DNA from 2 places in the Clostridium sp. JNZ X4-2 genome. Region 2 is predicted to be linked to the other one. Evidence: a T-box and tRNA genes for the amino acid it is inferred to sense, from the RefSeq annotation. Region 2 holds a T-box; the other holds one or more tRNA genes.
What was found. A T-box is a leader RNA that pairs with one kind of tRNA and senses whether it is charged. The one in region 2 lies ahead of proS (proline--tRNA ligase), so its partner is inferred to be a tRNA-Pro.
Positions count from the first base shown of each region.

Region 1: it has a tRNA-Pro gene. The T-box ahead of proS (proline--tRNA ligase) is inferred to sense a tRNA for this amino acid. The anticodon was not compared.

Region 1 is NZ_CM142685.1:3,447,033-3,462,558, forward strand. Features, by position in the region: gene ACYUJ6_RS16625 (sensor histidine kinase) at 1-1,284, opposite strand, end outside; gene ACYUJ6_RS16630 (response regulator transcription factor) at 1,285-1,971, opposite strand; gene ACYUJ6_RS16635 (ribose-phosphate diphosphokinase) at 2,221-3,180, opposite strand; gene glmU (bifunctional UDP-N-acetylglucosamine diphosphorylase/glucosamine-1-phosphate N-acetyltransferase GlmU) at 3,202-4,572, opposite strand; gene spoVG (septation regulator SpoVG) at 4,779-5,069, opposite strand; gene purR (pur operon repressor) at 5,171-5,986, opposite strand; gene murC (UDP-N-acetylmuramate--L-alanine ligase) at 6,220-7,590, shown strand; gene ACYUJ6_RS16660 (hypothetical protein) at 7,863-8,183, shown strand; tRNA gene ACYUJ6_RS16665 (tRNA-Pro) at 8,250-8,325, shown strand; gene ACYUJ6_RS16670 (cold-shock protein) at 8,449-8,646, opposite strand; gene ACYUJ6_RS16675 ([Fe-Fe] hydrogenase large subunit C-terminal domain-containing protein) at 9,113-10,462, shown strand; gene ACYUJ6_RS16680 (HAD family hydrolase) at 10,503-11,150, shown strand; gene ACYUJ6_RS16685 (hypothetical protein) at 11,278-11,694, shown strand; gene mnmL (tRNA modification radical SAM protein MnmL/YtqA) at 11,773-12,696, opposite strand; gene ACYUJ6_RS16695 (hypothetical protein) at 12,754-13,869, opposite strand; gene ACYUJ6_RS16700 (YkvI family membrane protein) at 14,061-15,110, shown strand; gene hydA (dihydropyrimidinase) at 15,165-15,526, opposite strand, start outside.
Region 2 is NZ_CM142685.1:239,453-254,978, reverse strand. Features, by position in the region: gene ACYUJ6_RS01400 (PRK06851 family protein) at 1-258, shown strand, start outside; gene hydE ([FeFe] hydrogenase H-cluster radical SAM maturase HydE) at 270-1,304, opposite strand; gene ACYUJ6_RS01390 (HelD family protein) at 1,357-3,489, opposite strand; gene ftsH (ATP-dependent zinc metalloprotease FtsH) at 3,505-5,385, opposite strand; gene proS (proline--tRNA ligase) at 5,676-7,106, opposite strand; T-box leader at 7,189-7,413, opposite strand; gene ACYUJ6_RS01375 (glycerate kinase family protein) at 7,528-8,661, opposite strand; gene ACYUJ6_RS01370 (MFS transporter) at 8,766-10,013, opposite strand; gene pdxA (4-hydroxythreonine-4-phosphate dehydrogenase PdxA) at 10,033-11,028, opposite strand; gene ACYUJ6_RS01360 (four-carbon acid sugar kinase family protein) at 11,021-12,289, opposite strand; gene ACYUJ6_RS01355 (DeoR/GlpR family DNA-binding transcription regulator) at 12,307-13,068, opposite strand; gene ACYUJ6_RS01350 (GxGYxYP domain-containing protein) at 13,242-14,846, shown strand; gene ACYUJ6_RS01345 (cell wall-binding repeat-containing protein) at 15,104-15,526, opposite strand, start outside.

The sequences.
Region 1 (15,526 bases), 350 kb from region 2:
TCTGGATTTATCACGTTTGTAAAACCTATCCCATATATGTTTCATATCAGGTTCTGGTATACTGGAACCATCATTATATATGGATATAAATACTTTTTCACCCTTTATCCTGGTAAAAATTTTTATGTTTCCATCCTCTTTTACATATTTTATAGCATTGTCTATCAGGTTTGTAACCACCTGGGTTATTCTATCCTTATCTACTGCTACATAAAGTTTATCATCTTCTAAAAGTACATCTACCTTAAGCCTTTTATCATTTATTCTAGTTTCAAACTTTATAACACATAATCTTATAACTTCATTTATATCCACTTTTTCTATTCTAAGCTTAAGCTGCCCTGATTCAATAGTTGATAAATCTAAAAGGTCATTTACCAGCCTAGTGAGTCTCTGTATTTCAGAGTAGGTCACAGATAGATAATAATTTTGTTTTTCTGCCGGAATAACACCATCAATCATTCCTCCAATAAACCCCTTTATAGATGTTATAGGAGATCTTATCTCGTGGGATACATTGGATATAAATTCCCTTCTGTTCTTTTCCACTTGTTCCAGAGAATCTGCCATGCTGTTAAAAGATTTTGCAAGTTCCCCGATTTCATCATTTGATTCAATTTCAACTCTTTTTTCAACCTGACCTTTAGATATTTTATCTGCTGCATAGTTAATTACCTTAAGTGGTTTTATAATTATCCTCTGAGATAAATAATAAATTACAACGCAGCATATTATAATGGCAAAAACTGCTGATATCCATATTATTTCATATACCCTTTTTAAAGGCCCTCTTAATTCACTTATGGACGTGTGCATCATTATAGCACCTTTAAAGACCTTATTCGAAAAAATTGGTACCTCGAAGGTATGTACTGGAGCTGTAAATATATCTGAATAAGTCCCGGTTTTGTCTACTGTTTTATTTTCTCTAAGTTCCTGTAAATCACTAGTAACTATCTGTTTTGAAGTACCTGTCAACTTTTTGTGTTCATTTCTTGATACGGAATATACATAGCCGTAGTTATCCACCAGCCATATATCTGCCGATAAGTAATTTCCTATATAAGTTAAGGTTTCATTTATATCATCTCGTGTCAAATCTCCATCTAAATATTGGATTGCCTTATACTTTATGAATTGAGACTCTTTAAGCAATTCACTTTCCCTCTGTTCAAAATAATAACTTTCAAACCAATAGGATAAAAAAGCTGCTGTCATTACAAAACTTACTATAATAATTGCAATAAATGCAGCCATAAGTTTTGAAAATAAACCCTTTTTCATCTATTTCACCTCAAACTTATATCCCACACCCCATACTGTTTCTATTTGCCAGCTAAGTCCACCTTGAAGTTTTTCCCTAAGCCTTTTAATATGCACATCTACTGTTCTGGAGTCTCCAGGATAATCATATCCCCAGACTTCACATAACAGCTGCTCTCTGGTAAATACCCTATTTTTATTGCTTGCCAGATAATACAGCAGTTCAAATTCCTTGGGGGGCATTTTTATTTCTTCATTTTTATAAACAACCGTATATGAATTTATATCAATAGTCAACTGTTCGAATTTCAGCACCTCCTTGCTGTCATTATCCACACTATATCTTCTCAGCACTGCTTTAATTCTAGCCAGCATCTCCTTTGGTTCAAAAGGTTTTACTATGTAATCATCTGCTCCGAGCTCAAGTCCTAAAACCTTATCAAAAGTTTCTCCCTTTGCAGTAAGCATAATTACAGGAGTTTCGCATTCTTTTCGTATCCATTTAAGCACATCTATACCGTCTATATTTGGAAGCATTATGTCCAGTAATACTAAATCCGGTTTATACTCCAAAAATAGTGTTTCTGCTGTTTTGCCATCATTTGCAACCTGCGTTTTATATCCTGCACTTTCTAAATACATCTTTATTACTTCGCAAATATTCTCATCATCATCTACAATCAAGATCTTGCCTATTGAGCCCTCCATCATTATCCTCCTAATCAATCTTTTTTATCTATATTATCTATTTATTATCAACTATATTTCTTAATTCATTACACTAATATTTATAATTTCTTATAATTATTAAAAAATTAACTGCTATTTATATTAAATCTATCATATATTTTTATACAAATGCTGCTCTTATTTTAAAAGTTACAAATAAGTTACAAAATAAGTCTATATTTTTAAAGAAGAGCATATGGAAAATGAATTCCACATGCTCTTCTTTAGCTAATCTTCAAATAATTTACTTACTGAAATATCTTCATATATTCTTCTTATGGCTTCTGCAAACACTGGAGCTATAGATAATATTTTAAATTTATTCAGCATTTTGCTTTCCTTCAGGTTTATTGTGTTTAGCATTATCAACTCTTTTATAACAGAATTTTTTATCCTTTCTATTGCCGGCCCCGACAGCACAGCATGAGTACAACATGCATAAACCTCTTTTGCCCCTCTGTCCATAAGTGCTTGAGCACCATTTGTTATGGTCCCAGCTGTATCTATCATGTCATCTACCAATATAGCAGTTTTACCTTTTACATCTCCAATTATATTCATTACTTCCGATACATTGGCTTTTGGTCTTCTCTTATCTATAATAGCTATGGTTGCATGAAGTTTATCTGCAAATTTTCTAGCTCTTGTTACGCTTCCAAGATCCGGAGAAACCACAACTATATCCTCTCTCTCATCGAATCCCTTTTGTATAAAATATTTTGCTAAAATAGGAGCTCCCAGAAGATGATCTAAAGGTATATTAAAATATCCCTGTATTTGTGCTGCATGAAGATCCATAGTAAGAACTCTATCCGCTCCAGCTGCTGTCAATATATCTGCTACAAGCTTTGCTGTAATTGGATCCCTTGCTTTAGCCTTTCTGTCCTGCCTGGCATATCCATAATAAGGCATTACTGCAGTTATTCTTCCTGCAGATGCCCTCTTAAATGCATCAATCATAATCAAAAGTTCCATCAAATTATCATTTACAGGATCATTGGTAGATTGAACTATAAATACATCCATTCCTCTTACAGTTTCATTAATGTCTACAGATATTTCTCCATCACTAAAAGTTGAAACCTTTGAATCTCCAACTGTGGCTCCCAAAATATTTGCTATTTCTTTAGCCAGCTCAGGATGGGAGTTTCCTGCAAAAATCTTAATATTTTTACCATGGGTTATCATTATGTAAAGCCCTCCTAAAATTTATTTCTTTAATCCTTTTTTATATACCCAGCCTTCCTTATTCACTTGTCTGGCCCTGGCTATGGCAAGTGAACCTTCAGGTACTTCTTCCGTTATAGTAGATCCTGCTGCTATATATGTATCATCATCTACCTTAACTGGTGACACCAGGTTAGTATTGCATCCTATAAATGAATTATCTCCAATTAAAGTTTTATTTTTCACTTTGCCATCATAGTTCACCACAACAGTTCCACAGCCAAAGTTACATCCTTTTCCCACCTTGGCATCACCTATATATGTCAAATGAGATACTTTCGTCTTATCTCCAATGGTAGATTTCTTTATCTCTACAAAATCACCTATTTTAACGGATTTGCCTATTACACTTTCAGGTCTTATATAAGCAAAAGGCCCTATAGTAACACTTTCACCTATTCTACTATCCAATATAACCGAACTTTGTACTGTGACGTTATTATCTATTAAACTGTCCTTTATGCGGGAATTAGGATATAATATACAATTTTCTCCTATAGTAGTATTTCCCTGAATCACATTTCCAGGATATATTACAGTATCCCTGCCTATTACAACATTCAAACCTATATAAGTGGTAGCAGGATCAATAAGTGTAATTCCATTTTCCATATGTATTCTATTTATTCTGTTCCTCATAACCTTTTCAGCTTCTGAAAGCTGTATTCTGGAATTGACCCCCATAATTTCCTGAGCATTTACTGGAAGTGCACCTATTTTTTCTCCCTTACTCTTTAATATTTCTATAACATCTGTCAGATAGTACTCGCCCTGAGCATTATTGTTGTGTAATTTATTTAAGCTCTCAACAAGGCTCTTTATATTAAAACAATACATCCCCGAATTTATTTCATTAACTCTTAATTCTTCCGCTGAACAGTCCTTATGCTCAGCTATCTTGAGTACATCTCCATTTTTCTCCCTTATAATTCTTCCATATCCGGTAGGATCCTTAATCACAGATGTCAATATGGTAGCTTTGTACCTACACTTATTGTGAAAATCCAGCATTTTTTTTATAGTACCTTCCTTTATCAAAGGTGAATCCCCTGTAAATATAACTACTGTTCCCTCTTTGTCCCTTAAAAAATTCTCCGCACATAAAACCGCATGCCCAGTACCCAATTGCTTGTTTTGAAAGGAATAACCCACATTCCAACCTTCAGTAGCTTTCCTTACCTGTTCTGCACCATTTCCAATTACAAGATCTATGTCTTCTATTTGTGCCTTTTTTACAACATCAATAACTATGTTCACCATTTCTCTTCCACAGATCTTATGCAAGACCTTAGGAGTAGAAGATTTCATTCTTTTCCCTTGGCCAGCCGCTAATATTATAGCACAATTATACATTTTAACACCTCTTCGTGGTATAAATCCACTTTTTTCTACACCATATTATTAAAACATCCTATAATATTATATTTTATATAAAAATTATTTGCAACCTTATAGGTAATTTTAAATTTTGGGAATGGTAGTTGAAAAAGTATTTTTCAACTATATTTAAATACAAAAAAGACGGAGGAATAATAAAAAGGAGTAAATACTCCTTTTTATTATTCCTCCGTCTTTTGCTCGGTAGCAATTTCTTCGCTTTTTACTTTTTCGTACTCATCGAGAATGGCTTTTTGTATTTTTTCTCTTGTTTGAGTATTTATTGGGTGAGCAATGTCTTTAAATTCTCCATCAGGAGTTTTCCTGCTTGGCATTGCTATAAAAAGACCATTTTGTCCCTCTATAACCTTTATATCGTGAACTACGAATTCGTTATCGAAGGTTACTGAAACAATAGCTTTCATCTTACCCTCGGCAGCAATTTTTCTTACCCTAACGTCTGTAATTTGCATATAAATCCACCTCCAAGATGCTTATGTATATACTATTCTCTATATTTTATATTTTTCCTTCTTATTTTGTTAAAAACTAATAAAATTTTTTGAAAATTTTATTAGATGAACCTTTGTGAAGGGGATAATGAGGCATTCCCATTTTCATCAATTCCTTTAAAATCCACTATTGATACATAATTTTGCACTAACTTCTTAGGAATTCCTACATTATCTATTAAGAATCCTATGCCTAAAAGTTCACTTTCAAATTCTTTTAAAAGATCAATTATACCCATGGCAGTTCCCCCTGCCTTCATAAAGTCATCAATAAAGATACATCTGCTTCCTTTTTTCAGTGCTTTTTTAGATAATGACATATTTTGGATTCTTCCTGTAGAACCAGATACATAATTTATAGTCAAAGTAGATCCTTCTGTAAACTTTGTTTCCCTCCTTACAACTACAAGCTGAACTCCAAGCATTCTAGCAACTTCATATGCTAACGGTATTCCCTTCGTTTCCACTGTAACTACACAATCTACACCTTTTTCTATAAAAATAGATGCTAAAATCACTCCCGCTGTATGTATTATCTTAGGATTAAACATTATATCTGTCATATATAAAAAATTACCTGGTATTATTCTTTCTCTATTTTTCAAAATAATACATAACTTTTCAGCAAATTTTCTAGTCTTTTCAGGAGATATACCGCATATATATTTGATCCCGCCTGCTGCTCCTGCCACAGTGTCCATTCTCCCCATATTTAATTTACTTAAAGTATCTTTAATTACCACTATATCTTCACTTATTGTCGATTTGGCAGTATTAAACATATCAGTAAAGTTATTTAATCCCATTATCTTGTTGGGATTTTCAAGTAATACTTTCGTTATTGCCGCTATTCTATGATTTCTACTAAATTTTTGCATTTTATCACCTATCTACATGATCTTACGAATAATACTCTAAGATCTTATTCTATTATTCATATTGTATTCTAAAAATTGTTTTTAATCAATACTTATTTATCATAACCTTCATCCATAAAACATCTCTGTGAAAAAATCATATTTTATCATAGAAATATAATTTTCTTGTGTTTTTTAACTAATTTTTGTATATAATTATTGATAGGTTAGTTAATATGAAGGAGTGATTTGAATTGTCATTTGATTTTATAAAAAATAAGAAAGTACACTTTGTAGGTATAGGTGGAATAAGCATGAGCGGTCTGGCTGAAATTTTACTTGAAAAAGGATTTGAAGTATCAGGTTCTGACGTTAAGTCTTCCCCCTCAACGGATAAGTTAAAATCAATAGGTGCTCAAATATATATAGGCCAAGTTGCTGAAAATATAACTCCAGATATAGATTTGATCGTATATACTGCTGCCATCTCCAAAGATAATGAGGAACTTTTAAAAGCTAAGGCTCTTAGCATTCCTATGATGACCAGAGCAGAATTCTTAGGAAATATAATGAAAGGTCACAAATACAATGTAGCAGTATCCGGAACCCATGGCAAAACTACTACTACCTCTATGTTATCCTCTATAACACTAAATGCCAACTTAGATCCCACTATATTAGTAGGAGGCAATCTGGATATAATAAATGGAAATGTTAGAATAGGAAACAGCCCATATTTTATTACAGAAGCTTGTGAATACAAGGAATCCTTCTTAAAATTTTTTCCATTTATAGGTGTAATTTTAAATATAGATGCTGACCACCTTGATTATTACAAAAATATAGATAATGTGCAGAACGCCTTTGTAAAGTTTGCCAAGCTGATCCCTCATAATGGATACCTGGTATGCTGCAATGACGATAAGAGGATGGCAAAAGTAATGTCTAATGTAAACTGCAATGTAATTACCTACGGAATAGATGGCGGCGATATTACAGCCGGGGACATACTTTTTGATAAAAAGGGATGTGCCTGTTTTAAAGTATACAGGGATAATAAAGCTGTATTTTCCTTACACTTAAACATTCCCGGCAAACACAATGTATTAAATGCTCTAGCCAGCATAGCTGTTTCCTTGATTTTAAATATATCAATTGAAGATATGAAAAAAGGTCTGGAAAGTTTTAAAGGCACTCACAGGCGGTTTGAAATTAAAGGTAAAAAAAATGGTGTTACAGTAGTGGATGATTACGCTCATCACCCCACTGAAATCAAGGCAACCTTGAGTGCTGCCCAAAACTATCCTCATAAAAGAATAGTTTGTGTTTTTCAGCCCCATACATTTTCAAGAACCATAAACTTATTTAAGGAATTTACTTCTGCCTTTGACAATGTAGATGAACTGATACTTGCAGATATATATCCGGCAAGAGAAAAAGATACTGGAGAAGTAAGTTCCGCTATGCTGGCCCAGGCTATTTCAAAAAGGGGAACAAAATGCAGCAATATTAAAGATTTTAATTCAATAGTTCAATATTTAAAAGATACCTTGGATGAAGGTGATTTATTTTTGACTATAGGCGCAGGAGATGTTTTTAAAATAGGTGAGATGTACCTGCAATAAAAGTATGTTACCAACTTCCTCTAAGACTCAGGTGGAGATCATAAGAAGTTCTTTTCTCCACCGAAACCTTATTAACAGTATTCTTAGTGTCTTTAGCATTTAGAATACGTTATCCTTTAGAGTAAGAACTTATCCAGTATCGTAACCCTGCTTATACCGCACTTTATAAGGTGAAAGTCTTAACAAGCCCATGGGATAAAATCTATAATCAGGTGTAAAACACTTCTAATTAGGTAATACTATAATTGATAAGCCATTGGAGGTGTTTTAATTTGAAGAACTTTTTAATATCTGCGTCAGTTGACATATTTTTAATTTTATTATCTTATTTCCTATTTGTAAAAATAATTAGCGGTCCTACAAGACACAAGCTATATGAAAAATTTTTTAGATCCTTTGCTAAATTTATAATTTACCTGTTCTTCACAACCTTACTTATAACAGGTTTAAGTGCATTGATACTATACAGGACCTCTTATATAGCTTATATAAACATAATATCTCCAGCATTAGTATCCATATTAGTAGGTTTTCTAATGTCTACAGTTCCTACAAGGGGTGAAGGTGATAATTCTAATATAACTGCAAAATAATATACTGCACAATATAAATTTTCATTGTAACGTTTATATAATATATGTTATAATACATTATATAAACGGGGTGTAGCGCAGATGGTAGCGCGCTTGCTTCGGGAGCAAGAGGCCGCAGGTTCGAATCCTGTCACTCCGACCATTGATATAGGTGGGTTTAATGTGATTTAAGTTTATTAATATTTTAATAATACCCACCTTTTCCAAATTTATAATACAAAAAATCCCTTAGATATATATATCTAAGGGATAAATATTTACTAGATTAAAGAACAGTAATATTTTCTGCTTGTGGTCCTTTTTGTCCCTTACCTTCATCATAAGAAACTTTTTGACCTTCATCAAGTGATTTATAACCATCTGAATTTATTTGAGAAAAATGTGCAAAAATATCTTTTCCATCTTCTCCTGTAATAAATCCATATCCTTTTTCTCCATTAAACCATTTAACTGTACCTGTCATATAATAAGTACCTCCAAAATTTTATTTCTTAAACTCTTTGTAACAACCATAATACACTAAATAAAATTTCGATAATAAAATACATATTATTTTAAGTACTTATTGAAATATATCTGTGTTTAAATTAATTACGATTCATTTAAGCTTTTGATTAAGTATAACACATATTATTAAACAAATCAAGTTATTTTTTCCTTTGCTTTTATGGTTCAGCAGAGTCTGTTTTCGGACTTATCAGGATAACACCACAGCGGATTATCCTGATCCGTAGGCTGGCTGTAATTATGGAACTTGTCAAAAACCTAATAATTTCTTCTTCCCATTTTATTAATATTAACATTTTAATTACAGGATTAGCCTGATAATAGTTATTATGTTATTATAGTATAGAATAAAACTTTTAATTACGTAAAAACTAAGGTAATATATGGTGGTAAAAATATAAAAAGGAGTTGTAATAAATAACATGAAAGATCAATATAGGGATCTATTCAAATCTATAATAGACTCATATTATAATGGAAATTTCGAAGATAAAGTAAAACTTATTTTATCACAGAGTAAAATTGACAAGCAGGAACTCTGCAAAATCATATCTTCACTATGTGGTACTGATCTAGACTGCAGTTCTAATTTCATAGATGATTTAAAAAGGGCAATAAAATCTTACAGTTCAGATGAGAAAATAGTCAATAAGGTTAAACATTGCTCTATGGAATGCACAGATGGGGATGGCCAAACCTTATGTCAGAAGTCCTGTCCGTTTGATGCTATTTTAGTGGATACTGACAAAAATAGTACATACATAGATAACACCAAATGCACTGACTGTGGTTTTTGCGTAAATGTTTGCCCTAATGGAGGCATAATGGATAAGGTTCAATTTCTTCCACTGGCCAGCATATTAAAAAGTAATTCTCCAGTAATAGCTATAGTAGCTCCGGCCATAATAGGACAATTTGGAAATAATGTATCCATGGATCAACTTAGAAGTGCTTTCAAAAAATTAGGATTTACAGACATGATTGAAGTGGCATTTTTTGCAGATATGCTTACTTTAAAGGAAGCCATAGAATTTGACAATTATGTGAAAGACGAAAAGGACCTTATGATAACTTCCTGCTGTTGTCCTATGTGGGTTGGTATGTTAAAAAAAATTTATAACAACTTGATAAAATATGTATCACCTTCTGTTTCTCCCATGGCTGCCGGAGGAAGAATACTAAAGAAATTAAACCCCAATTGCAAGGTGGTTTTTATAGGACCCTGTATTGCTAAAAAGTCAGAAGCAAAAGAAAAGGATATAATTCATGACATAGACTTTGTATTGACCTTTTCTGAGGTAAAAGACATATTTGATACTCTTAATATATATCCCTATAAACTACAGGGAGAACCTTCTATGGAATATGCTTCTAGAGGGGGAAGGCTGTATGCTCGTACAGGTGGAGTATCAATTGCAGTAAGTGAAGCTGTAGAGAGGATTTTCCCAGAAAAATATAAATTATTCAAGGCAATCAAAGCAAATGGAGTAAAAGAATGCAAATCCATACTTACCAAAGCTCAAAATGGTGAAATAGAAGCTAATTTTATTGAAGGAATGGGATGTATCGGGGGATGCGTTGGAGGCCCTAAAGCACTTATACCAAAAGAGGAAGGTAAAATTCATGTGGATAAATTTGCACAAAATTCTAAAATAAAAGTTTCCATAGACAGTGACTGCATGAACAAAATATTGGATATGATTGGTGTTCATTCCATAGAAGACTTCAAAGATGAAAATAAAATAAAACTATTAGAAAGAAATTTTAATTAATCCAGCATTTTATATTATACTTAAATATGAGGTGATTACTATGCTTGAAAATATCAGGGGGGCTATTTTCGACATGGATGGAACCCTTCTGGACTCTATGTGGTTATGGGAAAGTATTGATAGCCGATATTTAGATAAAAAAAATATACCTTTCACTATGAAGTTAAAGAATGCTATTCAAAATATGACCTTTAATGAAACTGCATACTACCTTAAAAACAAATACAATCTGACTGAAAGTATTTATGAGATACAAAAAGAGTGGTATTATATGGTTCTGGATGAATATTCCAAAAACATTTGTTTAAAACCAGGTGCCAGAGATTTTTTACTTCTATTAAAGAAGAAAAAAATAAAAATAGCTCTTGCTACCAGCAATTATAGAAAGATAGCGGAAATAAGTTTAAAAAAAAATCAAATATACAATCTATTTGATTTCATAATAACCACAGAAGATACAGCTAGAGGTAAGGGATTCCCTGATATATATCTTTTAGCTGCTGATAAATTAAACCTGGCTCCCAGTGATTGTGCTGTATTCGAGGACATCCTACCTGCTATTAGGGTGGCTAAATCCACAGGTATGACTGTAATCGGAGTACATGATGCCTATTCAGATTATCAATGGAAAGACATAATGGCTTGTGCAGATATGAATATATTTAAATATACCGACTTAATCAAATGATTCTTGGGCAGGGCAGAATCTTTTTATAAGAAATATTTTCTTCTGTAAGATAAGATAACATAAGTTTTCATCTTTAAGGAATGTATTGAATATACTAGTATTAAAATAATAAATATGGAGAAATGAAATGCTAGCTTTTTTGTTCATAATACTTGTAGTTTGCATCTCTGTGATCTTATATAATTTTCAAAGTAAAATTTCATCACAAAGAAGGCAGATACTATCTTTAAAATATGAAAATGACAATTTAAAGTCAAGAATATCAAAACAGATTCCCAGAAAAATAAATGTAAAATATATTACTCCACAATCCGTAAATGCCATGGTCACTATAAAAAGCAATATATATCTGGCTCCTGTTTTAAACTCCGCTGTAATAAATACCTTAGAAAAAAACACTCATATAAGAATCCATGATGGTATTGAAATTATGAATGAGTTCTGGTATGAAGTTTCTCTTGTTGAAAACACCAGAATAAACTCTAAAGGGTGGATAAAATCAAACTGTATAAAAGTGAATTTGCCAAATTCCAATATTATATAACTGGAGTTTGGCAAGTAATAAAGCTATGTGGCTTTACCTTTTATTTATACAGGGTCTATATATTCAACTAATATACCTTCATTTTGAAAAATATATTCCCTGATATATTTTTTTGTCTCTCATAGTCCTGTCAATTTCATTTAGGACCTCCCATTTTTTTAAGCTCCATTTAGGTCCTATGAGCAAATTTCTAGGTGAATCTCCAGTCAATCTATGAATTACCATATTAGGAGGAATACTGCATAAGGCCAAGCATACCATATCTACATATTCATCTTGTGTCATAAATTTTAGTTGTCCCTTATTGTACAGCTCCACAAGGGGAGTGTATTTCATTAAATGAAGTAAGTGAAATTTTACTCCCTGTATATCTTGATTTGAAATATACTTTATTGTATTCATCATATCAGCTTTATTTTCTCCAGGTAAGCCCATTATTATATGGGTTACTACATCAATTCCTATTTCTCTAAGTACACTTACGGCCTTCTCAAAAGTCTTTAATTTATACCCTCTATTTATTGTTTCTGCCGTACAGTCATTGGAAGTCTGAAGGCCAAGTTCCACCCAGGTATAAATTTTCTTATTGAATTCCTTTAATAGCTCCAACACCTCATATCCAAGGCAATCCGGTCTAGTAGCTATAGCCAGCCCTACTACTCCTCTTTGATTTATAGCCTCTTCATATTTCTCCCTAAGAACTTTTATCGGAGCATAAGTATTAGTGTATGCCTGAAAATATGCTATATATTTCCCGCATTTCCATTTCTTTTTCATCATTTGTTTTATATCCTCAAATTGTTCAGTTATAGATTTTTTTCTGTCTCCTGCAAAATCTCCAGCTCCCCTTTTACTACAGAAAACACACCCTTTTACACTTATGCTTCCATCTCTATTTGGACAAGAAAATCCTCCATCCAAGGATATTTTAAACACCTTGCATCCAAATTTTTTTCTCAAATAATAGTTTAAACTGTAATATGCCTTATCTCCCCACTGCATTTCCAAGTCCTATCCTTTCCATAATATAAGTATTGAAACCAACATACAGCAATTATATCACATTTTTACCGCTTTAAAATTCTTTAAGTTCAATTCCCATTTTCCAATGGTCTGGGGAAGTACACCTTTATTATTAATTTTAGATACAATGTCAAAATTTAATATACCTGCATCAAAAGAAGAAAAAATCACATCCACTTTATCAAGAGGAAAATTTTCTTCAAACTTATAACTTATCATATCTCCAGAATCTGCCTTATAAACTCGTATGCAATGTCCTATGTTGTCATTGGTATATTGAATCGCAATAAATTTTTCATCTGGAGAGAAAGTCAAGAATTCAACCTTAGAATTTTTTAAAATATCTAAATCAGTTATATCCTTACCTATAGATTTATTTTCTCCTTGCTGGCCACCCTGTCCGCCACCGCTTGAACCACCAGCATCACCACTTCCTCCGCCTCCCTGCTGCTCTCCTGAATCTTGAGACTGTACTTGCATGCTTTCATCTATTCTAATTATTCCTATATAGGAATCTTTGGAATAAGTAACCACAGCTAACCGATCACCGTCATAAGAAAAATTGATTATACCGAAATTAGTTTTGGGAACAGGGATTTTGTCTACATTTGCTTTATCATCTTTGCTAAATACATAATTAGGCATACTTCTAATGTCCGTTATTACACTTAAGCTTACGTCATTTTGATTTCTCATTTTTAATTTGTTTTTTTCAACAAATGCCTCTCTATTTTCCACATTATTTGTTTCATCCACCTTGTAATCATTGCCTTCTTTTATTATCTTTATAGAATACTCGTCTAAAGTTGCAAAGGGCTTGCTTAAATCAGCTCTCGCCACTTTCATCTTTAGAATACCGGATTTTCCAACTTCACTGCTGTCTATTAAATTATATCCTAAAATCTGCAGGTTTTTATTTTCATCTTTATTAGATCCTTTTAAAAGATTTTTAGAATACATTTTTTTAGCATTTTCCATATCATTTTTCATAAGGTACTTCATATACGTATCCGCTGTATTAGTAGCAGATTTCATGTCAAAACTTTCATTTATACTTTCCGTATCCTGTTTCTTACTCAAATTGCATCCAGATATTACACTGCAGAAAAAAATTATAAGCAGAATAAACTTAAATAGATTCTTTTTTTTCATGCATTTCCTACTGCACACATTTATTTGTCTATCCGCAATAGGAATTTCACCCCTTTCAAATTTATTTAACCCACTATACTATTTTATAAATTATATTTTTCCCCTAAATAAAATTTTAATTTATGATTCATTATTTTTATATGTCATTTATATACTTATATTAATAGGAGTTTGTTCAAGGAGGGATATTTTTGAAAGAAAAATTATTTTTAATTTTCCAGATATCTGCTGTTTTTATAGGCACAGTAGTTGGGGCAGGACTTGCATCCGGACAGGAAATAAGTCAATTTTTTACTCAGTATGGCTATAAAAGTTTTTTTGGTATATTACTTTGCTGTGTTATCTACATAATAATGTCTATTATAATAATCAACATAAGTATAAAATATAAATTAAACTCCTACGATGGTCTTATACTTTTAGTAAGCCCTGGATTTCTCGGTATAGTTACTAATTTTTTAACTACTTTTTTTTTAATCGGCGGTTCTTCAATCATACTGGCTGGAAGTGGAGCCTTGATACATCAATATTTTGGTGTATCAAGATGGATAGGTATATTGCTTATGGTTTTTATATCCATAATCATTTTATTCAGAGATACTAAGGGACTAATTGAAATAAATTCAGTAATAGTACCTTCTCTTATACTTGTTATATCAACCTTATTTATACTTCATTTAGTTTTTTATAAAGGCATAAATTTATCTTTTATAAAAAACATACCTTATTCTAAAAATAACTGGATTCTGTCTTCATTAATATATTCAGGATTCAATATATTATGCTGCAGCGGTGTACTCGTACCTCTTAGCCTTTCAATACGCAAGGAAAAAAGCCTTATAGCTGGCTCTGTTATAGGCTCCCTGGGGCTTACAGTTCTGGCTCTTATAATAAATTTTTTGTTGATTCTAAACATACCTTATATATTTAAATATGAAATTCCTTTATTATACATAGCCAACCGATTTGGCAAGGTACTTCAAACAATGCTCCTTTTTGTAATCTGGCTTGAAATGTTTTCTACAGAAGTATCGGATATATACAGTGTAGGGAAAAACTTTCAAGAAATATTCAATATATCCTACAATAAATCCGTAATAGTAATCATTCTAATTACTATCCCCATATCCCAAATTGGTTTTATAAATCTCATTTCCTTTTTATACCCGGCATTTGGAGTAATCAGCCTTATATTTATAACTCAATGCATAGCTTTTTATGTAAGGGATCATGGAAAATAATGGTGTTTTCCATGAATACCGAAAATCATCCAAAATTTTTAACTTTTAACTTAACTATAGTTCAGTTATCTTATGTCTTTTTATAAATTTTCCATAACCTTTTTTTCCTACGAACTGGCCATCCCGTGCAATTATCTCTCCTCGAACCATAGTTAAAACCGGATACCCTTTAACTTTAAAGCCTTCGTACATTGTATAATCAACATTCTCATGAAGAATATTTTTAGTTATAGTAACTTCTTTATTAGCATCTATTAAAACCATATCTGCATCTGAACCCACTGCAATATGTCCCTTTTTAGGATAAAGTCCTGAAATTTTAGCAGGAGCTGTTGAACATATATCAACAAACTTATTGATACTTATTCTCCTTTTTACAACACCTTCAGAAAACATAAGAGGTATCCTTTCCTCAA
Region 2 (15,526 bases):
ACTCAATTTAACGGCATACAAATATATATGAATAACTTAATTGACTACAGTAAAATAAATAAAGCAGATGTAGAAGAAGATAAAACAAATTTCTATCTCTTTCTCAATAAAAGTTTATCTATATTGTCTTCGAATAAAAAGCTCCAGGATAATCTGGAAAAATGTTATTTTGAAAATATAGACTCAGATGCCCTAAGCATTACCTGTGAGAAATTCTTTAGCAAAATAAAAAAATATGAAAAAAATCAAAAAGCATGATGGGTTCTCCATTATGCTTTCACTCTGAATCCCTTAGAGGCAGAAACAGCCCTGCCTATGGTAATTATCTTGCCGGTTATACAATTTCTACAGTTTGCAGGAGTATCACCAGTACAGATCTTGCCTGGATAAAGAGCGTAGAGTTTTCTGTATACACCTTCTGTTACATTCGGCATTACTGCATTGGCTCCACTTTGAAGAGCTATACTCCTTCCCCTGGGGTTCAGGGTTTCCATAGCTGTAGTGGCCGGGATATTGATATTGGGCATTAATAATCTGCTTATTGCCACTACCTTAAGACTGGTTAAAAAATCCCCTCCCCTTTCATTCTTTAAAGGTGTATCTTCATTTGGAATAAAGGGTCCTACTCCCACCATATCTGCATCTATATCTTTAAAAAACAATATGTCGTCTGCCAGTGATTCAAAACTCTGACCCGGAAGTCCAATCAAGCATCCCGTTCCAACTTCATATCCCAAAGCCTTAAGATCCCTCAGACAGCGTTTTCTGTTTTCATGACTCATGCCCGGATCCATTTTTGCATACAATGCAGGATCAGTTGTCTCTATCCGTATTAAATATCTGTCTGCTCCAGCCTCTTTGAAGGCCTTATACTCCTCAAACGTCTTTTCTCCTATGCTCAAGGTTACCGCCACATCCATTTTCTTTATATCTGATATTATATATTTTAATCTATCCACTGTATAGTAATCGTCTTCTCCAGATTGCATGACTATGGTTTTATAACCATAACCCACTGCTTTTTTGGCCAGCTTGATTATTTCATCCGGTAGTATTCTGTATCTCTTAATTTTCTTATTATCACGTCTTAATCCACAATACATGCAATTTCTCTTGCATATATTAGAAAACTCTATTAACCCCCTTAAATGGACCTCATCTCCCACATATTTTTTCCTCACCCTGTCTGCTGCTTTAAAAAGTTCCCTATTGCATTCATCGTTTTTAAATAACTCGGTTATTTCACTTTTAGTAAGCGAATGATTAAATTCAGTTTTTTTAATCAGCGAAATTAAATTATTCATAATGTCTTAACCTCCTTTTATAAAAACATTTGAACAGACCACAATTATATAATCAGCCAATGGAAGAAATCTTATATACATGCAGCTCATGCAGCGCCCTTGTAGCAACTATATATTTTAATGTATCTTCCTCATGACTGTAAGAAGTGTCTATCATTATAACAGCATCAAATTCCAGCCCCTTGGCAAAATAACTTGGAAGTATAACTTCTCCACTGGAATAAATCATATCTTCTCCGTTGATTAATTTTATGTACATGGTTTTTTTTATTAAATTGCTTAAAATTTCTGTGTCTTTTAAGTTTTTGCAGATTACAGCAATACTTTCATAGCCTTTTTCCTTTAATTCTACCATATCTTTCAATATCCTATCCACAAGTTTATTTAAACTGCTTATCTGTTCTTCTACAACTTCTGTGCCGCTTCTTATCAAAGATATGACTTTACCGCTTTTTAAATACTGGTTTGCATAATTATTTATTTCATTGGTAGATCTATAGCTTCTGCCCAGCGAAAAATTTTTCACCTTTAAATCCGAAAAAATATTATTCAAATTCATCATGGCAGGTCTTTCATCTGAAGGTATAATTCTCTGATTCACATCTCCTACTACAGTAAAAGAATTACAGCCAGTAAGTTCTTTTATAACCTTAAACTGCAGCGGGGAATAATCCTGAGCTTCATCTATGACTATATGCTTTATTTTATCTTTATATTTTGTTCCGTCTAATTTCATTTTCAAATACAAAATAGCCGCTAAATCCTCCTGAATCAATTCCCTGTTTTTATTAAAGTCACTGTATATTGACATTATATCCGGCTCTTTCAGCCACTTTAATTTATTCCCTTTTATTTTTACAACTTCTTTTATAACTTCTTCTATTTCATTTCTTTTTTTGTATTCTAAATTTGTCTGATGAGAATTTAATTCTTCTTCTGTCATACTCTCAAGCTTATTCCTGTATTTTTTTTGTATATGTCTTACTAAAAGATTTCTTTCATCTTTTATCCTTGAATATATGACCTTTTTCAATCTTATGCTTCTTTTAAACAGCGGCATCTCCTTAAAGTAATATTTAAGCATTTTCTCCATTTCCTCTTTAGTCACTATTATTTTGTCATAGAATAGTACATCCTCTGCCACAAAATAATTTTTCTCTATGCTGCTGATTAGTTTATCTATATCAGCTGCATATCTTAAAGAATTTTTATAAATTATTTCATGGATGAACTGCTCATCTCCACTTAAGATATTTTCCATGTACTCCCTCAGATCCATCATATCCGGTAAGTTCAGAATACCACGGGCAAATTCACTAAATGTAAGCTGAGTAACTTCTTCTTCCCCCAAGCTGGGCAATACCAAAGAAATATAATCCATGAATATGCTATTGGGTCCTAATATAAGCACCTTTCCCTGGAGTAACTTTCTGTAATTATATAACAAGTAAGCTACCCTATGCAATGCCACAGTGGTCTTTCCGCTGCCAGCTATGCCATTTACTACAACAGCCCCTTCCCTGGGCTGCCTTATTAAAGCATCCTGCTCCTTCTGTATAGTCATCACTATGTCTTTCAATTTTTCACCGGCATTTTTACTTAACACCATCTGTAATATTTCATCTTTTACATCCATATTGGAATCAAACATTCCAATAAGGTTTGACTTTTTTATAATAAACTGCCTTTTACCAAGTATATCTGCCTCTATTGTTCCCATAGGTGATTTATAGCTAGCCCGCCCCAAGCTTCCTGAATAGAACAAACTGCACACAGGAGATCTCCAATCCACTATGACAGGCTCATAATCTTCTCTATTGCTCATTCCGAATCTGCCTATATATATTTTTTCCCTGCCATACTCATCTTCAAAAATTATTTTTCCAAAATAAGGCGAATCCTTCAGTATAGTAAGTTCTTTTATGCTCTTGTTTACCAATCTAAATTGCTCTTCTTTTGTATATATTTCATGATCAAAATACTCAATGAGCTTATCTTCATCATCTTCATATTGTTCCAGATTCTTTTTCCTCAAATCCAAAATATAATCAATAACTTCTTTTCTAAGCTTTATACTATCTATCATATATGTATTTATCTCATTCAGTACTTTTCTTAACTTTTCTCCTTCAAGGTTTAATTGAACTTCTCTATCTGGCTCACCTTTTAAATCACCTTTCCACATATTCATATCTCCACCCTATACATTATCAGAATCTGAAGTCAAAACTCCTGTACTAGGAGATCCTGCTCCTTTTTTTTCATTATAATCTTTTATCATGCTCATAAATTCATACCCCATTAAGGTTTCTTTCTCTATAAGCCTTTTAGATATGTTCACAAGCAGTTCTATATTATCCTGAAGAATTTTTTTAGACTTTTCATGGGATTTTCTTATTATCTTTAAAGTTTCTTCATCAATAATTGAAGCTGTTTCCGCACTGCAGTTTTGAACCGGTCTTCCATCCAAATATCTGTTTTGAATGGACTCAAGTGCCATCATATCAAACCTATCTGACATTCCATAAATTGTTACCATGCTTCTGGCAGTCTGGGTAGCTCTTTCAATATCATTGGCCGCACCTGTAGATATACTGTTAAACTTCACTTCTTCCGCAGATCTCCCGCCAAGCATGACGCATATCTGATCCATCATCTCATCCTTTGTATTTAAATATTTTTCCTCTTCAGGCAGCTGCATGGTATATCCTAATGCCCCCATGGTCCTGGGAACTATAGTTATTTTATGAACAGGATCCGTATGCTTCAAAAGAGCTGCTACAAGTGCATGACCTACTTCGTGAAAAGCCACCTGCTGTTTTTCTCCAGGAGAAAGTATTCTATCTTTCTTTTCCTTACCGGCTATAATTACCTCTACAGCTTCTTCCAAATCCTCCTGCCTTACTTGAGATCTGTGATTTTTAACAGCTCTCAATGCCGCTTCATTTATTATATTGGCCAAATCTGCACCTACAGCTCCTGGAGTGGATTTCGCTATTTCATTTAAATCCACATCCGGTGAAACTTTTACACCCTTTATGTGTACTTTTAAAATATCTTCCCTTCCCTTTAAGTCAGGTCTATCCACTATAACCCTTCTATCAAATCTTCCAGGTCTCAAAAGAGCCTTATCCAAAACCTCCGGTCTATTTGTAGCTGCCAGTATAACTACTCCCTTAGAAGAATCAAACCCATCCATTTCCGCCAAAAGCTGATTCAAGGTCTGCTCTCTTTCGTCATTTCCCGATATATTTCCATCTCTGCTTTTTCCAATAGCATCTATTTCATCTATAAATACTATACAAGGAGCTTTTTCTTGAGCTTGCTGAAACAAGTCCCTTACTCTTGCAGCACCCATTCCTACAAACATTTCCACAAATGCAGAACCTGATATTGAGAAAAAAGGCACTTTAGCTTCACCAGCCACTGCTTTTGCAAGAAGAGTCTTCCCTGTACCGGGAGGTCCCACAAGAAGAGCTCCCTTAGGAAGTCTGGCACCTATGTCCACATACCTCTGGGAATTATGTAAAAAATCTACAATTTCCATCAAGGATTCCTTTGCCTCTTCCTGCCCTGCTACATCGTTGAAATTCACACCAGTTTCATTTTCCGCATATATCTTGGCAGTATTTTTACCAAAAGACATTACTCCGCTGCCCATTTTCTTATTTAATTTTCCTAAAAACAGCTGAAGCAAAAATGCAATTATTATAAACGGCAAAACCCAATTTGTAAAAAATCCTTTTAGTACAGTATTTTCCTGCGGTATTCCTCCATATTGAATTTTAGCACTATTTAACTTTTTAACTAAATCAGGATCTTCTATTCTTTCTGTATAAAGAACTTTTCCTTTATCTTCTATGTCCTGAGATTTGGGAATTATAATCAGTTTATCCTTACTTACCTGCACTTCAGAAATCTTATTCTGATTAATATCATTCATGAAGTCACTGTATTTTATATGCTGGGATTTAACCCCGTTAATATACTCATTGGCTATGAATATAATCATAGCTGCCAATAATGCATAATAAATAAGATATTTCCACTTGTTCTTATTAAATTTTTTGTTGTTAAACATATTATAGCCTCCACTTTATTTCAGCTTATAGTTCTACTTATATTATAACAATAAATGTACCATTTTCTAATAATATTTACAAAATATTTTCAAAGTTATTTTTAACCAATAGTCCAATCAATATAATTATATATAAAAATACCGTCAAAATCATTTATTAATAATAAATTTGACAGTATTTTTAATCATAATCAGCATTGATATTCAAATCATATTTTCACTCACTGAAATAAATGAATGATGCAAAAATTACTATTTCCGCATTGTTCCCAATTTACCATCATATGGATTTAATATGCTTTACCCCAATAAACTAGTTTATCCGCTTTCTTTCCACAACATACACAAGTATCTGAAATATGTTCCTGCTCAAACGGAATACACCTTGAAGTTGCTCCAGTAACCTCCCTGATTTTTTCTTCACATTTAGGATCTCCACACCACATAGCCCTGACAAAACCAGTCTTATTTTCCTCTATATCCTTAAATTCATCCATGTTTAGGGCATCATGGGTATTATTGTCCCTAAAGGATTTTGCCTTTTCAAACATTGCATCATGAATTTTGTCCAGAAGATCCGTTACTTCATTTTCCAAATTGTCCATGGACACTACTGTCTTTTCTCCAGTATCCCTTCTTGCCAATATCACCTGATTTTTTTCAATATCTTTTGGTCCTACTTCAAGTCTGACGGGAACGCCCTTCATTTCATACTCGCTGAATTTCCAGCCTGGTGTCTTGTCACTGTCATCAATTTTCACCCTTAAAGACTTTGACAGTATATTCTTTAATTCATTTGCCTTTTCAAGCACTCCAGCTTTATGCTGTGCTATAGGTACTATAATGACTTGTATTGGAGCTATTCTAGGCGGCATTACCATGCCGTTGTCATCTCCATGTACCATTATTATAGCTCCTATCAATCTTGTTGTTACAGCCCAGGTAGTATAATGCACATACTGCTGTTTACCTTCCTTGTCAGAATACTGGATTCCAAATGCCCTGGCAAAATTTTCACCAAGATAGTGGGATGTTCCCGCCTGGAGAGCCTTTCCGTCATGCATCAGGCTTTCAATAGTATAAGTATCTACAGCACCTGCAAATTTTTCGCTCTCGGTTTTTTTACCCTGAATTACCGGCATGGCCAAGACATCTTTACACAATTTGGAATACAAATCCAATATATATCTGGTTTCCTCCTCAGCTTCTTTTCTAGTGGCATGTATTGTATGACCTTCCTGCCACAAAAATTCTGCTGTTCTCAAAAATGGTCTGGTGGTCTTTTCCCACCTTATTACAGAGCACCACTGATTATAGAGTTTCGGCAAATCCTTATATGAGTGAATGATTTTAGCAAAATGATCGCAAAATAAAGTTTCTGAAGTCGGCCTGACACACAATCTTTCTGTAAGCTCTTCATTTCCTCCTTCAGTTACCCATGCAACTTCCGGTGCAAATCCTTCAACATGCTCTTTTTCCTTTTCCAGCAAATGTTCTGGAATAAATATAGGCATATATACATTTTCATGCCCTGTTTCCTTTATTTTCGTATCCACATATTTCTGAATACCCTCCCAAATTGCATATCCATAAGGACGTATTATCATGCATCCTCTTACACTTGAATAATCTGCCAGCTCTGCTTTTTTCACAATATCAGTATACCATTGTGCAAAATCTTCACTTCTGGATGTTATCTGTTCTACTAATTTTTTATCCAATTTAACTACCTCCAATATCTAATAAAACTTTAACTTAATTTGTAAAATATATTTTAAATATAAAAAAACCTCTAATCCCCAAAAAAGGGACCGAGGTTATATTTCGGTGGTACCACCCTGATTAATATATTTAAATATAAAACATACTCACTTCACTTGCGATTTTAACGGCAGTTGCCGCTGTATCCTACTGTTATTCGGTACAGAACTCCAAGGCAGGTTCAGCATATTCTTTTGGAAACTTCCACCTGCCGTCCCCTCTCTTAAAAAGAATGTTCTGCTTACTAATCCTCTTCTTTGAATTTTAAATATTTAATTAAACTATCATAACTTATTTTATATAATAGAATATAAACTATTTATTGTCAATAGATTTTGCCATTATTTTTAAAATAAAACTTAAAATCCGAAATACAAAAAATCAACGGGAAAATGCCAATATGGTTCTTATGATATCCTCTATCCTGTTCTTGATTAAATCAGGTGTATATTTCATGGAATCCTCCAGACACATGGGCTTATCCACAATGCTGAACAATGAGGTTACTCCTATGTCATATAAATCCTTATAATTTTTTCCAAGGCCGCCGGACAATATGATTACAGGTTTGTCGTACTTTTTCGCCAGCTTGGCAACACCAGAAGGTGCTTTCCCAAAAGAAGTTTGAAAATCAGTGTTTCCCTCTCCTGTTATAATCAAATTGCTGTTTTTAATTTTATCCTCCATATTTGTAATGTCTATTACAATATCTATTCCATTTTTTAATTCTGCATTTAGGAACACAATAAGTGCAAATCCCAGGCCCCCGGCTGCACCTGCACCTGGAACTTCAGATAAATCTTTATTAAAAATATCTTTTACGACATTTGAATAATGCCTTAAATTATCATCCAGCACTTTAACCATTTCAGGGGTGGCATTTTTTTGGGGTCCATATACAGCTGAAGCTCCATTTTCACCACACAGTGGATTATTTACATCAGAAGCTACAGTGAATTGGCTTTCATAAATTCTCTTATCCAATTTATTCAAATCGATTTTTACCAGATTATTAAGATTTCCGCCGCCATAGCAAAGTTCATTATCTTGCTGATCTAAAAATCTTACACCTAACGCCTGAAGCATTCCTGCCCCGCCATCGTTTGTAGCACTGCCGCCAATTCCGATTATAAATCTTCTGCATCCTCTATCTAAAGCATTTTTTATAAGCTGGCCAGTACCAAAGGACGTAGTTATAAGCGGATTTCGTTTATCCTCGGGAATAAGATATAACCCTGAAGCTGAAGCCATTTCTATAATTGCCGTACCGCCCTTTAAAATTCCATAATGGGCTTCCACCTTTTCTCCCAGCGGTCCTGTAACATATTCAGTATACTCTTTACCTTCTTCAGATGTAATAATTGCATCTACAGTTCCTTCTCCTCCATCTGCAATGGGAACTTCAATTATTTCCGCATTAGGTGCTGCTCTAAGTATACCTTCCTTAAGTGCAGTACATACATTTTTTGATGACAAGCTACCTTTAAATGAATCTGGCGCAAGAAGTATTTTCAATTTTATTACCTCCTATTATTTAACTAATAGTGCATTAAAGTACATATTAATAATACATTGAAAACCTTTATATGAAAAGCATATCTAAATAAAATATGAATTTTTTATTTAGCTTCAGATGCCTTACTTCTGCTGGCCTTAATTCCCATGGAGACAATAGCTGTAATTATTAAAAATATTCCTAAAACAATGAAACCCAGATATCCACCAAACTTTCCCTGAATCCATCCTACAATATATGGTCCGAGAAAACCTCCCAAATTTCCAAGGGCGTTGATTAGTCCCATAGCTGCTGCTGCCAGTTCCGGTCTCAATATATCTGTAGGTATTGCCCAAAATGGACCATAAGGTGCATACACTCCTATAGCTGATATAACTAAAAATATCATTTTCGTAACTGCCGTATGTGCTAAATACTGTCCTCCAATAAGTCCAAAAGCGCCAATCAGAAGTGGTATGGCAACATGTATTTCTCTTTGCCTTCTTTTATCAGACAGAGATGAATTGAATGCCATTGCTATCATTGCAAAAATAAATGGTATAGCACTTATAAGTCCAACCAAAGAAGAACTAAGTCCTTTAAAGTCCTTTATAACACTTGGAACCCACATAGTATATCCATAAAAACCTGACATCCAGAAGAAATATGCAACAAGCAGCCAGATTACAGTTGGATTTTTAAAAGCCGAGCCATATCCAGTTCCCTTAGGTTTATTCTCATTTTCTTTTGCAATTGTATCTTCAACATATTTTCTCTCTTCTGGTGATACCCATTTAGAAACAGCTGGACTGTCCTCAATTGAAAACCACCATACAAATCCCCATATAAGAGGCAGCATTCCTTCAATTAAAAACACTATACGCCAGCTAGTTATTGATAACAACCAGCCTGTAATAGGTGCCATGATAACAGCGGATAATGGCATATTGATCATCCAGAAGGCATTTGCACGAGCTCTTTCTCCTGATGGAAACCACTTTGCAAGAAGAACCAAAACCGATGGCCATACACCACCCTCAAAAACTCCCAGCAACAATCTCAATACAAAAAGCTGTGTTTTGCTTTGAACCAGGCTAGTACACATAGCTGCCACACTCCAAAGCATAATAAGTATAAATACAACTTTTTTGGCACTCCACCTATCTGCCAATATGGCAGCCGGTATTTGCAATACCATGTACCCTACAAAAAATATTCCTGCAGCTATACCAATATCTGCACTTGACAGATTAAATGACTTGTCTATATACGGCAGTATCATGGATACATTGATTCTATCCATATAAGCTGTCATATACATTACAAATGCCACTGGTATAATTCTGACCCATCTTTTTGATGATGACTCCATTTTTATATCAACTCCTTTTTTATTTGTATACTTCTGCATATTTATAAGCTAATTTAATTGCCTCTTCCATGCTGACGGAGCTCACAATATTTTTTCCTGCAATATCAAAAGCTGTACCGTGATCCACAGATGTCCTTATAAATGGCAGTCCTACAGTCACAGAAATTGTCCTCTCAAAATCCACCATCTTGGTAGCTATATGGCCCTGATCATGGTATAGTGATATTACCGCATCATAACCGCCGTTTAATGCTATATGAAATACGGAATCAGCTCCTATAGGCCCTGATATATTTATGCCCTGTTTTTTTGCATCTTCTACAGCAGGTACTATTTCGTCCACTTCTTCCCATCCAAATAATCCATGTTCTCCGCCATGAGGATTTAAACCTGCAATTACAATTCTGGAATCTTTTAATCCCAGCCTGTTAAGTCCCTCATTACATTTTAAAATATATTTATACACTCTTTCCCTCTTTATAGATTCCACAGCTTCTGCCAGGGACACATGCCTGGTCAAGAAAAACACTCTTAGATTGCGTACTTGAAACATAGTCATAGGATCATCAGTGTTTGTAAGACCCGCCAATATTTCAGTATGACCTATATAATTTATATCTGCAGCCTTCAAGGCCTCTTTATTTATAGGTGTGGTGGCTATGGCGTCCACCTCATGAGCTTGTGCAAGTTCCACAGATTTTTTTATAAACTCAAAAGCTGCCCTGCCTGCCTTTGCCTGTATTTTACCAAATTCTATCCTATCTGAATCCACATTGTTTAAATCTATTAAATCAATAGTCCCAAATTCAAATCTTGCTTCTTTAACACTGTCTATTACATTGATCTCCAGTTCTATGCCTGTTAACTTTAATGCTCTCCTTATGGCTTTCAGTTCACCTACCAACAAAGGCTTTGTATTTTCATAAATAAATTTTTTATTAAGGGATTTCACTGCTATTTCAGGTCCGACTCCTGCTATATCTCCTATTGGTACTGCTATAATCTTTTTACTCATCTCTGCTACCTCTTTCAATATTTTTTTCTATAGCTGACATTATAAAAGCCATAGATGCTTCATCTCCGATTAATCCTCCCTTAGTCAATACATGTAATCCATGAAATTGGCCCCCTATTATCTTTCCATAAACCGCAAGGGGTATTATTTCCTCTATTATCTCCATTGCAATGGAATTTATGTTTTTTAAAAATCCCTGAGCTGTATCACCCCCACTTAAATACACCAATTTAATATTAAAGTCTTTCATATCTAAAATTGCCCTAGCTATCCTATTGAGCCTGTCAGATATAATATTGGATACATCCAGACTTATGCCGCTCTCTATCTCAGCTTTTATGAGAGAAGTGGTGATGCATATGTATTTATAATTTTCACAGCCTTTTTGCATATAATCCAAAGCCTTTTTAAGTTCATCTTCAAAATCATTTATTAAATTATCCACATTTACATTATAAATCAACACTTCCCTGTGTTCTTTAAAATATTTCAGCTGCTTTCTGGTCAGTTCTGTAATACTTCCTATAACCATCAATGATCTGTAGGGTGAGGGTTTAATTGATTTTAATCTATTTATAGAAAGATAAGAAGTAAAAGGTCCCGGATCTACACAAACCACTTTTTCTTTCAAAGATGTGCAGGCATCTGCTATAACCATGATATCCTCATTGGATACTGCATCTATCACAATTATTCTGCTGCAATCCTTTTCTATTTCTCCCCTTAAAAATTCAGCACCTTTTAAAACATTCTCCAGTGGTATATATCCAATAGATTTTTTGCTTTGGGATTTTATAATACTTATCACATTGGATGATTTCACGGGAGTCTTAACGTCACTGGAAACATTAGTCTTTTCCAGTGGTATTCCATTCACCAGGATGTATCCTCCCAAACATATTCTCCCTGAGGAAGGATAAGAAGCCACAACTATAGCCTTATACTCCGGCCCCAGTTCATCCAGTACAGCATCTATTTCACTTCCTACATTTCCCCTAAGGGTACTGTCTATTCTTTTACTTATTAATTTTACATCCTTTTTAAACCTGCCGGTTATATCCTTTACCAAAGCATAAGAATACTGACTTTCCTTATCTCTGGTATCAGTATTTACACAAAATACGTCCTTATCATAATGAAATTTTTCTATATCATTACAGCTTAAAAATGAAACAGCCTCAAACCCTCCTTCATCCTTCAGCAGCACTCCTGTATCGTTTGCACCTGTAAAATCATCAGCTATCACTAAAACACTCGGCATATAAAAACCTCCTTAAATCAAACAAAATACAATTTTGTTTCAAACCTTTCCAAATCTTTTTTTATATTATCCTTTAATTTTATATCACTTATCAAGATACTCACTTCGTCTATACTGCAAACCTTTGAAAAAGAAGTTTTGTTGAATTTGCTATGATCTGCCAAAAGTACGGATTTATTGGCATTATTCATCATCAATCTTTTTAAGTAAGCCTTTTCAGCAGTTGGTGTAGAAACAGCATAATTGCTATTCACCGATGTAACTCCTATGAATGCATAATCCACATTAAAAGATTGTATTAATAATTCTGCATGTCTTCCAATTAAAGCCCCCACTTTTCCCTGGACTATACCTCCTGTGCAAAACAGCCTGATATTAGTATACTTAAATAATTCCATTACTATTTTAATGTCATTGGTAATTACAGTAATATCCTCCATTGTCTTTATATTCTTAGCCACCTCAAGACAAGTAGTTCCTGCATCCAGTATCAATGACTGCCCTTCCTTTATAAGTTCTGCCGCCCTTTTGCCTATTCTCTCCTTTTCATTTTTATTTATGACTTCTTTATCTATATAAGGTACTTCATAACTTATGATGTCTTTGTACACCGCTCCGCCATGAGTTCTCAGCAGAAGTTTTTTATCCTCCAGTAATTCCAGATCCCTGCGTATTGTCATTTTTGATACCTTCAATTTATCTGCCAGTATATCCACTTCTGCCCTGCCATGTTTTTTTAAGATATCCACTATTTTACTACGTCTTTCTTCAGGCAACATCATTTGTCCTCCATGTTTAAAACGAACATATTTTTTGTTCATTTATGTTTATATCTGTTATATTCTATAAATAATTTAAAATTCCTTCTTTATTATAAAAATGTTTTTATAAAAATACTTGCAGGAATCAATTATATAAAAAACCACATACTAAAATCAGGAGGTAACCTTATATGAGATTAAAAAATTTAATTACGGCAATTATCCTGATTTTTTTAAGCAATTTATTTGTTACAGATGTAAGTGCTTTTTCAAGTCATTCCTACTATATAAAGAACTCCAAAATGCCAAAATATCTTTACGTAATACGGCAAAACAGCCTGAGTCCTGCTGAAAATACCATGATAACTACTCTCCAGGGAGTTATATCAAATAAATCCGATTTTCAAATATATACTTTGAATAAAAATCAGCCGGACTATAAAATATGGCTGGAGGATCTGAAAGAAAATTATGGGGTAAATTACAGCATGGTGGAGGATCCCTGGTACCTGCTGAATAAATTCAAAAGCTTTGTAAAAGGCTATGTACTCTATGATAATTTCTCCAAAAAAGATCCTTCCATAAACAATGCCTGTTCTCTTGCAGCTTTAAAAGATTCCATAGCTGTAGACAAATCCCTGGAAACCAAAGTCAAGAATAACGGCATAAAAATGCAGCAGGACTGTAGAAATACCGACAAATACTGGGCATATAACAACCTGTGGAATAAGGGGCTGAACCATTCCACAGTAATTGAGCTGTCTCCAAATAGAGATGCCGCTCTCAGAGACTACGGTATAATGAGCAAATCCCTGGTATTCTACGAAGATGACCCAAAAGACTTTTCTCTAAGGAATAAGGTTTTTGGATCTATGAGTAAAGACTCCACCTGCCTTGGATGGGGCCCTGACGAAGGGGGAAACATAAGTGCAGCTTCCAGAAATGGAGTGAGCGTGGTTCCGGCAGACTGGTCCTACAACTTGACAGTATTAAGTGCCTTCCCCTCTTCTCCTTTAATTCAAAAAAATAGATTGAAATCCATAAAAAACTCAGCCCCCAAAAACACCCATTATGTTACCTTTATAATGTCAGACGGAGACAATCAGCAGTGGAATCTTGGAAGTAATTTTGGCTCTTCCAAATGGTATGGTTCAGCTGAAAGAGGCAGTTTCAACATGGGCTTCAGTATAAGTCCATCCTTGTACGAACTGGCACCCACTGTACTTAAAATGTATTATAAAAGTGCCTCTCCAAACACCTTCAGGGATTACTTTATTGTATCCCCTTCCGGCAATGGATACATGTATCCAAGTGAATTCAAACCGGATTCACTAACTCCCTATTTAAAAAGATTAAACAGTTACATGAAAGATGTGGATCAAAAATACGTATCTGTCTTAGACAACTGGTCATTTTACAATAAAGATCTGTGGGATAAATACACCGCCTATCCAAATATTCAAGGTATATTTTATCTCAATTACAACAGGCAGGATGATTACAAGGGTAAAATAATATGGAGTAACGGCAAACCTGTAGTATCCTGCAGAGATTTACTCTGGTCAGGAATAGGAGAAAATGGTGATTTAATAAATAAAATAAATGGATATGTAAAGGATGGCTATACAGATACAAGTACGCCTTACGCCTATACCTTTGTATACGTGCATGCCTGGAGCAAAAGCATGAGTGACATAGATGAAGTTGTAAAGCAGCTGAACAAGAATCCTGCTGTAAAAGTGGTGTCACCGGATACCTTCATGGAGCTAATAGTGGAAAATGTAAATCACGTATAAAAGTCTTGTTGTGTAAAATACCAGCTACAAAAAATAGCTGGTATTTTTATTGGTTGTATATTTAGATAACATTTATCCGAACGCTGCCATTGATATAAAGTTAAAAGAACAAATATTAAATATCAAATAATGAGGACTTTCAGTCAAGACCGAAAATCAACCGAATTTAATACTTTATATTTGAACTTTTATATTCCTATATAGGCGGAGTAAGCATTCCTTATAAGTAAACTCCATCTGAACCTAAGAATACTTGATTACTTTGACAGCGAACTTTCTAAACTTTCGGAAAGTACCTTTTCTCCTCCCAACAATAAACCATCTTTTATTCCCACATTATTGCCTAAAAATGTTTCTATTCCTGAAATATTATACGATGGAGTGAGTAAGGTTATCGAAGGTGTCTTATCTGCTATAATACTTCCAGAGATTGCATCTGGGTAATCATCCCCATTTACTATGATAGCATTGGTTGCACCATCTTTGAATTCTTCTGCTATAGAATTTGAAGTATCAAACCTTGTAGTACCACCCAGCCTTTTTATATTATTCTTATTTCCCACTTGTGAGGCTATATTGTTTTCTTGTTCGGTACTGACTGAACCAGTACCTCCAAGAATATAAACCTTTGATGGCTTATTCTTCGTTAGATAATCACTGAGATAGCTAGATTCCTCGTT